DNA from 3 places in the Pradoshia sp. Z6_59 genome. Region 2 is predicted to be linked to each of the others. Evidence: riboswitches for the same ligand, from Rfam matches in the RefSeq annotation. Region 2 holds a riboswitch; each other region holds the start of a gene.
What was found. Region 2 has a riboswitch for S-adenosylmethionine ahead of AC4D4B_RS07120 (methionine ABC transporter ATP-binding protein). Riboswitches for the same ligand answer to the same signal wherever they lie in the genome.
Positions count from the first base shown of each region.

Region 1: linked by a shared signal. The riboswitch ahead of AC4D4B_RS01230 (bifunctional homocysteine S-methyltransferase/methylenetetrahydrofolate reductase) and the one ahead of AC4D4B_RS07120 (methionine ABC transporter ATP-binding protein) in region 2 are both predicted to bind S-adenosylmethionine.
Region 3: linked by a shared signal. The riboswitch ahead of AC4D4B_RS17135 (methionine biosynthesis PLP-dependent protein) and the one ahead of AC4D4B_RS07120 (methionine ABC transporter ATP-binding protein) in region 2 are both predicted to bind S-adenosylmethionine.

Region 1 is NZ_JBZCPP010000001.1:219,480-222,761, forward strand. Features, by position in the region: gene AC4D4B_RS01225 (SAM-dependent methyltransferase) at 166-762, opposite strand; SAM riboswitch class I at 887-988, shown strand; gene AC4D4B_RS01230 (bifunctional homocysteine S-methyltransferase/methylenetetrahydrofolate reductase) at 1,083-2,942, shown strand; gene metH (methionine synthase) at 2,939-3,282, shown strand, end outside.
Region 2 is NZ_JBZCPP010000005.1:86,296-89,577, reverse strand. Features, by position in the region: gene AC4D4B_RS07130 (MetQ/NlpA family ABC transporter substrate-binding protein) at 1-202, opposite strand, end outside; gene AC4D4B_RS07125 (methionine ABC transporter permease) at 223-873, opposite strand; gene AC4D4B_RS07120 (methionine ABC transporter ATP-binding protein) at 891-1,910, opposite strand; SAM riboswitch class I at 2,033-2,144, opposite strand; gene AC4D4B_RS07115 (YrzE family protein) at 2,374-3,282, shown strand, end outside.
Region 3 is NZ_JBZCPP010000022.1:37,457-40,738, forward strand. Features, by position in the region: gene AC4D4B_RS17125 (patatin-like phospholipase family protein) at 1-389, shown strand, start outside; gene AC4D4B_RS17130 (M42 family metallopeptidase) at 438-1,481, opposite strand; SAM riboswitch class I at 1,615-1,719, shown strand; gene AC4D4B_RS17135 (methionine biosynthesis PLP-dependent protein) at 1,905-3,005, shown strand; gene AC4D4B_RS17140 (ABC transporter ATP-binding protein) at 3,136-3,282, shown strand, end outside.

The DNA of each region.
Region 1 (3,282 bases), on a different contig from region 2:
CAGCTCTCTGGTTTTTAATATATGTCTATATGTTTATAATATACCCTAAATAATAGAAATTCAATCAAAACTGATGGAGCAGCTTATGGTTTTTATTGGTTCAAAAGGGTCAGATAGAAAGAGTGGCATAGGCTTGATTGGAACTTCTAATACTCACAAAAAAGTCTATTTGATGGCTGTGACATTAATAGATAAGCACGGTTTGAGCGGTTTTGTTTGAACCTTAATAGATTTAAAGCCTGTTTTGTTTAGAACCTCTTTAATCTCATCAGCAAAGGCATAAGCCTGTTCTTCAGTTGCTTCTTCCTGCCTTGGCTGTACGGTTATAGTCAGTTTTCCATTCTCTTTTAATAAAGAATGTATTTTTTGAATACAAGCCTCTTGATTTTCCCATAATGGATAACTATTTACACTGAATATTTTATCGTACACCATTGGACTCTGAATCTCGAGAACAGTTCCATTGAATAAACGAAGCTGATTGCGTTTGAGTTGTTCTTGATTACGCTTGCTCGCATTGTTCACCATTTCTTCTGATGGATCGACACCATCAATTTGAACGGTAGGGTGCTTCTTAAAAAGCATATGCATTCCTTCACCCGGGCCAAAACCAACTTCAAGCAGTGTGTCATTTGGGGTAATAGACAATTGATCAAATGTCCATTCATATAATTCCTCATTTTCGTAGGCCATTATTTTACCTGCAATCTTTCCGAGGACACCAGTTGGATTTTTAAACTGATTCGTTATTATTTCCTTCATTTAACATCACTCCTACCCCATACATACCCAAAATACTAAATCGTTAACTCTTTTGGATTAATTATCAAAATAGATTGAAATAACTGAAAATTTATAGTAAATTAAGTAAATATATAATTTCATATTCTTATCTAGAGAGATGGAGGGACTGGCCCGTTGAAATCTCAGCAACCTGGATGGTAATCCAAGGTGCTAATTCCAGCAAGCAATGCTTGAGAGATGAGAGACCTTAGGAAAGAGGGCTTTCATGATGAAAGCTCTTTTCTATTAGTCTGTTTTCCTCATCAGAGAGATTAACCAACTAATTAGGGGGAAAGACAGTGAAACTCTTGGAAACGTTAAATGAAAAAATTCTCGTCGCAGATGGAGCGAGTGGAACACTTTTATATTCATTTGGAATTGATAGTTGCTTTGAAGAGCTTAATTTGACAAACCCCAATCAGATCAAAAAGATGCATAGAAGTTATATTGAGGCTGGTGCTGATGTGATTCAATCGAATACATTCGGTGCAAATTTTCATAAATTAAAGCGCTATGGCCTTGAAAGGGAAGTTTCTCAAATTAATAGAGCCGGAATGAAAATAGCGAAAGCTGCAGCTGATCCAAATACATTTGTTATCGGGACAATTGGCGGCTTGCGGAGCTTCAGGAAATCAGAATTAATATTGACTGAAATTAAGGGATATTTCGAAGAACAGCTGACCGCTTTATTGGATGAAAAGCCGGATGGCATTTTACTTGAAACCTATTATGATTTAGACGAATTATTAACGGTGATAGAGTCGGCTAGAAAAATGAGTGATCTTCCTCTTATCGCGAATATATCTCTGCATGAAACAGGCCTTTTGCAAAATGGAATGCATGTCAGTGAGGCGTTTTCTCTAATGAAAAAAACAGGCGCAAATGTGGTAGGCATCAATTGTCGGATGGGTCCTTATCATATGATTCGCTCTTACGAAGAAGTACCTGTGTTAGAAGATACCTATTATGCAGCATATCCAAACGCCAGCTTACCTGATTTATCAGATGGAAGATATGTCTATTCGACAGAAGCGGATTATTTCATTAATAGTTCAAGGCAGCTTGTGAAGCAGGGGGTCCGGCTGTTAGGTGGATGCTGTGGTACAACTCCTGCCCATATTCAGGCCATTCGTAAAGGAATCGAAGATCTTCACCCTGTAAAGGTGAAAGATTTTGTAGCCAAGCCGAAGCATCAGCCTATATCATATGAAATCATTCAATATAAACGAAAAGGTCCAGATACAATTTTAGGTAAGGCAAAAAAACAAACGACGGTGATCGTGGAGCTGGATCCGCCAAAGACGTTCGGCCTGGAGGATTTTTTAATAGGAAGTCGCTATCTATTAGATTCAGGTGCCGATGCGATTACACTTGCGGATAATTCATTGGCGTCACCGAGAATATCCAATCTTGCGGTAGCGTCGATTTTACAATCAAAATTAAATACGGTGCCTCTTGTTCACTTAACTTGTCGGGATCATAATCTGATTGGCTTACAGTCTCATTTAATGGGCATGCATTCCCTTGGATTATCAGAGGTGTTGGTAGTGACTGGGGATCCTTCGAAAATTGGTGATTTTCCGGGCGCAACTTCAGTATATGATCTTTCTTCCATGGACCTGATTTCATTGATTAAGCAATTGAATGAGGGGCGCTCTTATTCTGGAAAATCGTTGGGTAGCCGGGCAAATTTCGATATCGCAGCTGCCTTTAATCCAAATGTAAAGTACATAGATAAAGCCGTACAGCGAATGGAAAAGAAAATTCAGGCTGGAGCTGATTATTTCTTAACCCAGCCCGTGTTTAGTATTGAAAAATTAGAGGAAGTATACGCGGCAACCAGGCATATAACAAAGCCGATATTTATTGGCATTATGCCTTTAACGAGTCACCGAAATGCAGAGTTTTTACATAATGAAGTGCCGGGTATTTCCTTGCCGGTTCATGTTAGAGAGGCGATGGAAAGAGCCGGAGCGGATAAGGAAGCCTGTGCTCGCGAAAGCTTTGCCATTTCAAAAGAATTAGTGGACGCGGCAAGTGAACTATTTAACGGGATCTATATTATTACACCTTTTATGAAATATGAATTAAGCGGGAATTTGGTTCGGTACATCAAAGAACAGAAATCAGTTGTAAATAAGGAAGTGCATCTATCATGAGAACAGAAAAATTGAAAGAGTTATTGGCTGAAAGAATAGTTATTCTAGATGGAGCAATGGGAACCATGATTCAGGCACATCAATTAACAGAGGATGATTTTGGCGGGGAACAATACGATGGGTGTAATGAGTACTTAACTCTAACCCGCCCGGATGTAATCCAATTGATTCATGAAGAGTACTTGGCAGCTGGGGCGGATATTATTGAAACAAACACATTCGGGGCAACGCCAATTGTACTGGATGAATATGATCTTGGTCACCTGGCATATCAGCTGAATAAAGAATCAGCTCAATTGGCTCGAAAAGCAGCTGAACAATTTGACAGTCCTGACAGCCC
Region 2 (3,282 bases):
CACTGAACTTTACAAGCTCTATATTGAGCCCCTTCTCCTTAGCAAGATCAGCAATATAATCCCATATTCTTGTGTCCCCGCTGCTCACTCCAACCTTAATGGTGGAGCTGCCCTCTTTTGCACTGCCTTTTGAATCGCTCCCACATGCTGCTGTTACGACAGTACATGCAATTATTAAAATAGTAAGAAATAGTTTTTTCATTTTGTCCATCCCCTTCTTTATCATCGTCTTCTTATTTTTCTAGCGAGCATATTGCCTATGGATTGTAAAAGCTGCACAATGATCACCAGTGCTGCAACAGTTACAATCATGGTGTTAGTGTCGAATCTCTGATAACCATAGGTGAGGGCGAGATCTCCAACCCCTCCAGCACCAACTGCCCCTGCCATTGCTGAGGCTCCAACCAGTCCAATAGTCGCTGTTGTAAAGGTTAAAACAAGAGAGCTAAGCCCCTCGGGTATTAAAAACCGAAAAATAATCTGCCATTCAGTCGCGCCCATTGACTGAGCTGCTTCAATAATTCCCTTATCAACTTCCAATAATGAATTTTCAACCAATCTGGCAATATAAGGACCTGCATAAAATACAAGCGGTACAATGGCGGCATTCGTTCCAATCGCCGATCCAACAACCAATCGTGTAAATGGAATCAAAGCCACCAATAAAATAATGAAGGGAACCGAGCGTAAAATATTAATGATTGGGTTCAATATATTAAACACCCACTTATTCTCCAGAATGTGACCCTTTCTCGTTATGACGAGTAAAATCCCTAAAGGCAATCCAATCACGGCCGCGAATAGTAAGGAGAAGAAAACCATATAGAGTGTGTCACTGAATCCAATCAGTAACTGTTCAAGTGTAATTTCCATTCCTAAAAGCTGTTCATTCATGATAGCTTAACCTCCTGCAAGAGCACATCCTCACTCTCTATGTATTGGATCGCCTTCTTTATTTCTTCTGTTTCACCGATGACCTCAACGATTAAATTCCCAAAAGGGGTTTCCTGTATTTCAGAAATATTGGCAGAAAGAACACTTAAATGGACATCAAAACTTTTCGCCACTGTTGAAAGTAGATGCTTGCCAGACGAAGATCCCAAAAAATTAAGTTTCCAAACTGCTGGTTTATTCTCCTTTAAGGATTTCAAAAAGCTCTGCGGAATCTCGTCGTGAATGACTGTTCTAACAAACCGCTTGGCAACCTCAGTGGTTGGCTTGGAAAAAATATCAAGAACAGGACCCTGCTCAACAACCCTCCCATTTTCCATGACAGCGACCTTATTGCATATCTCTTTAATCACCGACATTTCATGTGTAATAAGCAAAATTGTTATATTGTATTCTCGGTTTATTTTTTTCAATAGCTCTAAAACATCCCTTGTCGTCTGCGGATCCAATGCCGATGTAGCTTCGTCACATAGCAGGATAGATGGGTTCGTGGCCAGAGCTCTCGCAATTCCAACCCTCTGCTTCTGTCCACCTGACAATTCATCCGGGTAACTTCGACCCTTAGCTGATAACCCCACGAACTCCAGTAATTCTCGAACTCTATTTTGAATCGTTTCTTTACGAACGCCGGATAGTATCAATGGAATCGCTACATTATCAAATACCGTCTTAGATTGAAGTAAATTGAAATGTTGAAAGATCATCCCGATTTTCTTTTTCTCTGCCCTTAATTCCTTTGCTTTGAGACTGGCAAACGATTTACCATTCACAAGGACCTCCCCCTCAGTAGGCCGTTCAAGCATATTAACTAAACGCAAAAGTGTACTTTTCCCGGCCCCGCTGTATCCTACCACTCCAAAAATATCCCCTTTTTCAACCGTTAAATGAATGCCTCTCAGAGCATCTACGCTTTGACCATTTGCTTGATATGACTTTTTTATGTTTCGAAACTCAATCATGTTCTCTCCTCCAGGTCTAAAAAATTCGAAATGCAAAAAGCCCCTTCTGTCATTAGACAGAAGAGGCTTTGTATGAACATATACATAAAAAGACAAGTAGAAATATGTTCGCTTAAAGCTTCCTCTTATCTCTCAAACAGATGTTTGTTGGAATTAGCACAGTATTTTTACCATAGTAAAAATCCGCTGCCGAAGTATCATAGGGCCAAATCCCTCCACTTCTCTCGATAAGAATCGCTTGCTATTCAATTAAATTTGATGTTTCCAACTATATCCTATCTTGTTTAGCAATGTCAATAATAATTTATAATATTTAAAATATTTTTGATTTATAATAAAGAATACCCTAAATCAAGTTACAGCAACTAAAATTCATGAATATTTCCAATTCATGAATCATTGTGGTTAGTTATTCGTATAGGATATTAAGGGAAATTATGAAAAAAATAAGGAGGGGTACTTTGTGGGAAATATCTTCATCTATTCCATTATCATTGGGGTTATATCGGCACTTATTCTTGTGCCATTCAAAAATAATGAAAAATTACGTATCCACATGAAGGGGAAAACAAGGCTACTTGTTTTTGTCAGTTTAGCTGCATTAATCACAATTGGAGCATTTTTATTTTATTACTTCACCCTTTTGGATCAAACTATCTCCTCTCTTTGGATTTACGTCATCATACTAACTCTATTGGGTTCAATGATTGCTACGGGTATGGAGAGAACTATTAAAGGTATTTTATTTGCAGGTAGTTTGCTTGTCGGCCTCTATTTTTTAACAGCATTTCTGTTTAATGCTGATGAAAAGTATACAATAGCCAAAATGGACGTCAAAGAAGAAATACAAACATTTGATGAAAATAAAAAGCCGGCCAGCGTGCCTCCTCAATACGCCCGCAATAAAATGAAAAAAGCATTTGGCCAGGTACCAAATACGAGCTACTACGAATTAGGAAATTTGCAAATCCAAAAAGTAAATGGTGAGTATGTTTATATTGCTCCAGTCGAATTTTCAGGATTCTTCAAATGGCTGAAAGGGAAAGTAACTCCTGGATACTTTATATTAAGTGCCACAGATTCATCAGCCAACCCTAAATTTATTGAGGCAGAAATGATCTACACTCCTTCTGCATTCTTCAATAAAGAAACAGAGCGCCGTATTCGTCTACAGTACCCATCCTACATATTCTATGGGGATTCACAGCTTGAAGTAGATGATAATGGCACACCATTTTATATTCGTTCTTATGGTGATTTTGTCTCTGCCAGAAATGGCTTCCAGGTAAAAGGTGTTGTAGTGATGGATGCCAAAACTGGGAAGTCCAACTCTTATACCCTTTCTGAAGCGCCTGAATTTATTGATGGTTCG
Region 3 (3,282 bases), on a different contig from region 2:
CTTATGATGGCAGGATGTTGCTTGATGGTGGAGTTGCCGATCCAATACCGATTCAAAAATCCCAAGCAGATGGGAATACAAAAAATATCGTTGTGCTCACCGGGAACAAAGGCTATATGAAAGCGTCGTCGTTTGATTGGCTTGGAAAAAGAAAATATAAGAACTATCAAGGGCTGCTAAAGGCCCTTCGCAAACGGCATATCGTTTACAATGATACGATCCGCTATTTGGAGGAACAGGAGGAAAAGGGACTTGTCGTTATTATTCGTCCATTAGTGAAATCAGATGTCAGCCGTGTTGAGCGTAACCCTAAAAAGCTGAAAAAGCTATACAATCAAGGATATGCTGAGGCCAAGGCTGCTTATGGAAAAATAAAACGGTTATTGTAATAAAAACCCATCACGTTAAATAGTGATGGGTTAACATTAAGTATGAAATTAGGCTAATTCTGATTGTAAGTAATTCCAGATTAAATGAGCAGTATGTTCAATAGAACTGATATGGGTTCTTTCAAAAGCATGTGAAGCATCAATGCCAGGTCCAATTAATCCGTGTTTGATATCATAACCGGCACGGATGGCAGCAGAAGCATCAGAACCGTAGAAAGGATATATATCTACACGGTAATCAATCTTGTGCTGCTTTGCTAACGCGACTAAATGCTGACGAAGGCCATAATGATAGGGGCCGCTTGAATCTTTCGCACAAATGGAAACACTGTATTCATCCGTAGATTGTCCATCCCCAATGGCTCCCATATCTACAGCCAGGTATTCAACGGTTTCAGCAGGAATATTGGAGTTTCCGCCATAGCCAATTTCTTCGTTATTTGAAATTAAGAAATGAGTTGTATAGGGAAGAGTGATACCTTCTTCTTTTAGCTGTTTAATGATGTACATTAAAATGCCGACACTCGCTTTATCATCTAAATGACGGGATTTAATAAATCCATTGTCTGTCAATTCAACGCGTGGCTCGAAGGAAACAAAATCACCTACGGAAATACCCAAACCTTCTGTATCCGTCTTGCTTTTAGTCACAGCATCAATTCGAACTTCAATCGTTGCATCCTCGCGTTTAATATCCCCCATTTTCTGATAAACATGGACTGAGGTTTGGTTTAATAGTATTGTCCCTGTATACGTTTTCCCTTCAGAAGTATGGATTTTACAATATTCGCCCTCCACAGAATTCCAGCGAAATCCGCCGATCATTGATAATTTTAAACGTCCGCTTGGTTTGATTTCTTTCACCATAGCACCTAATGTGTCTACATGGGCTGTTAGAAAACGGTGCTTTGTATCATCCTGCCCCTTGATTGTTGCCAATAGGGCACCTTTATTTGTTTTTATTGCAGGTATTCCTTGAGATTGTAAAAACTGTGCTACATGATCAATCACTTCCGTTGTATAGCCGCTCGGACTTGGAATGGATACAAGGTTTTTTATGTACTGGAAAATTTCCTGACCATTGGCTTTCATGGTTTCGAATCACTCCTTTTTATGGATAGATTTATTATATACCTTTGTTAAAAAGTTGGACAATAAAGGCAGAAATAACTTGCTTTTTTAGCAGTGGGACTGTAAATTTATAGTTAAATAAATATTCTGAAAAATCTTATCAAGAGAGATGGAGGGACAGGCCCTGTGAAATCTCAGCAACCGCCAATATGGAAAGGTGCTAATTCCTGCAGGAAGAATCATTCCTGGCCGATAAGAAGGAGCTCATTTTAATGAAAAGTCTTCTTCTTGAAGACTTTTTTCGTTTATAAGCCTATTTTTCATTCACTGGCAAAATGAGCAGATTGAGGAAATTCGCAACATATGATGGTGTATAAGAGCCGGACGAAGGTAAATCAGAATAACTGTATTTTGGGGATTAATAAAGAGAGAGGAGTCATACATATGACAACAGTTAAAATTGAAACACTCTTAGCTCAAATAGGCAATCGAAGTGAAACACAAACAGGTACTGTTAATCCGCCAGTTTATTTTTCCACAGCCTATCGCCATAACGGAATAGGGGAATCAACAGGGTTTGATTACATAAGAACAGGGAACCCAACCAGAAAATTATTAGAGGAAGCAATTGCCGAGCTAGAGGGTGGTGAACAGGGATTTGCCTATAGTTCAGGCATGGCTGCCATTCACTCATTGCTATGCTTATTTTCTCCAGGCGATGAAATAGCCGTCTCTGCTGATCTTTATGGAGGGACCTACCGGTTATTTGAACAAATATGGAAGACATATGGCATCAAGTTTACCTATTGCCATACATATGAAGATTTTGCTGAATCCATTACGGAAAATACGAAGGCCTTCTTTATAGAAACTCCGACAAATCCGCTTATGCAGGAAATGGATATTAAAGAAATTGCTCAATTGACCCAATCTAACAATCTACTGCTCATCGTAGATAATACGTTTTATACACCCATTTTACAAAGACCGATTGAGCAGGGAGCAGATATTGTTGTCCACAGTGCCACCAAATATTTAGCAGGACATAATGATGTGTTGGCAGGTTTAATTGTCTCAAAGAGTGCAGAGGTTGGTGCACTTTTAGAGGAATATCAAAATGCCACAGGAGCCGTGCTGCCCCCATTTGACTCCTGGCTTGTGATGAGAGGAATGAAAACATTGAGCCTACGGATGAGGCAGCATGAGGAAAATGCTAAGAAAATCAGCAGATTTTTAAGAGAAAGAGAAGAAGTGACAGATGTCCTTTATCCTGGTAAAGGGGGGATGATATCGTTCCGGCTAAAATCAGAGGAATGGGTCAATCCATTTTTAAAAAGCCTTCAAATCATATCCTTTGCTGAAAGTCTGGGTGGAGTAGAAAGCTTAATGACATACCCTGCTACACAAACACATGCGGATATCCCTGAGGAAGTGCGGACACAAAATGGGGTCTGTAATTGTTTGCTGCGCTATTCTGTTGGGATTGAGCATGCAGATGATTTGATTGATGATCTTATTCAAGCTTTTGAATCATTATCGATTTAGGTTAACTTTACAGGCATTTAGGTGCATCATGAAGCATTCCAGAAGTAATACCTGAAAAGGATAAATCAGAAAATTATGTAAATTAAAGACCCGTTTTGTTATACTAAACCAAAATGGGTCTTTGGGGAGAATGAAAATGGCTGAACAGGTGATTTCTATTAGTAATCTTCAAATGCATTATGGGTCGAAAGAAGTTCTTCGAGGAATTAATCTTAATGTAAACAAGGGACAAATTATCGGATATATAGGTCCCAATGGGGCAGGAAAAACAACAACG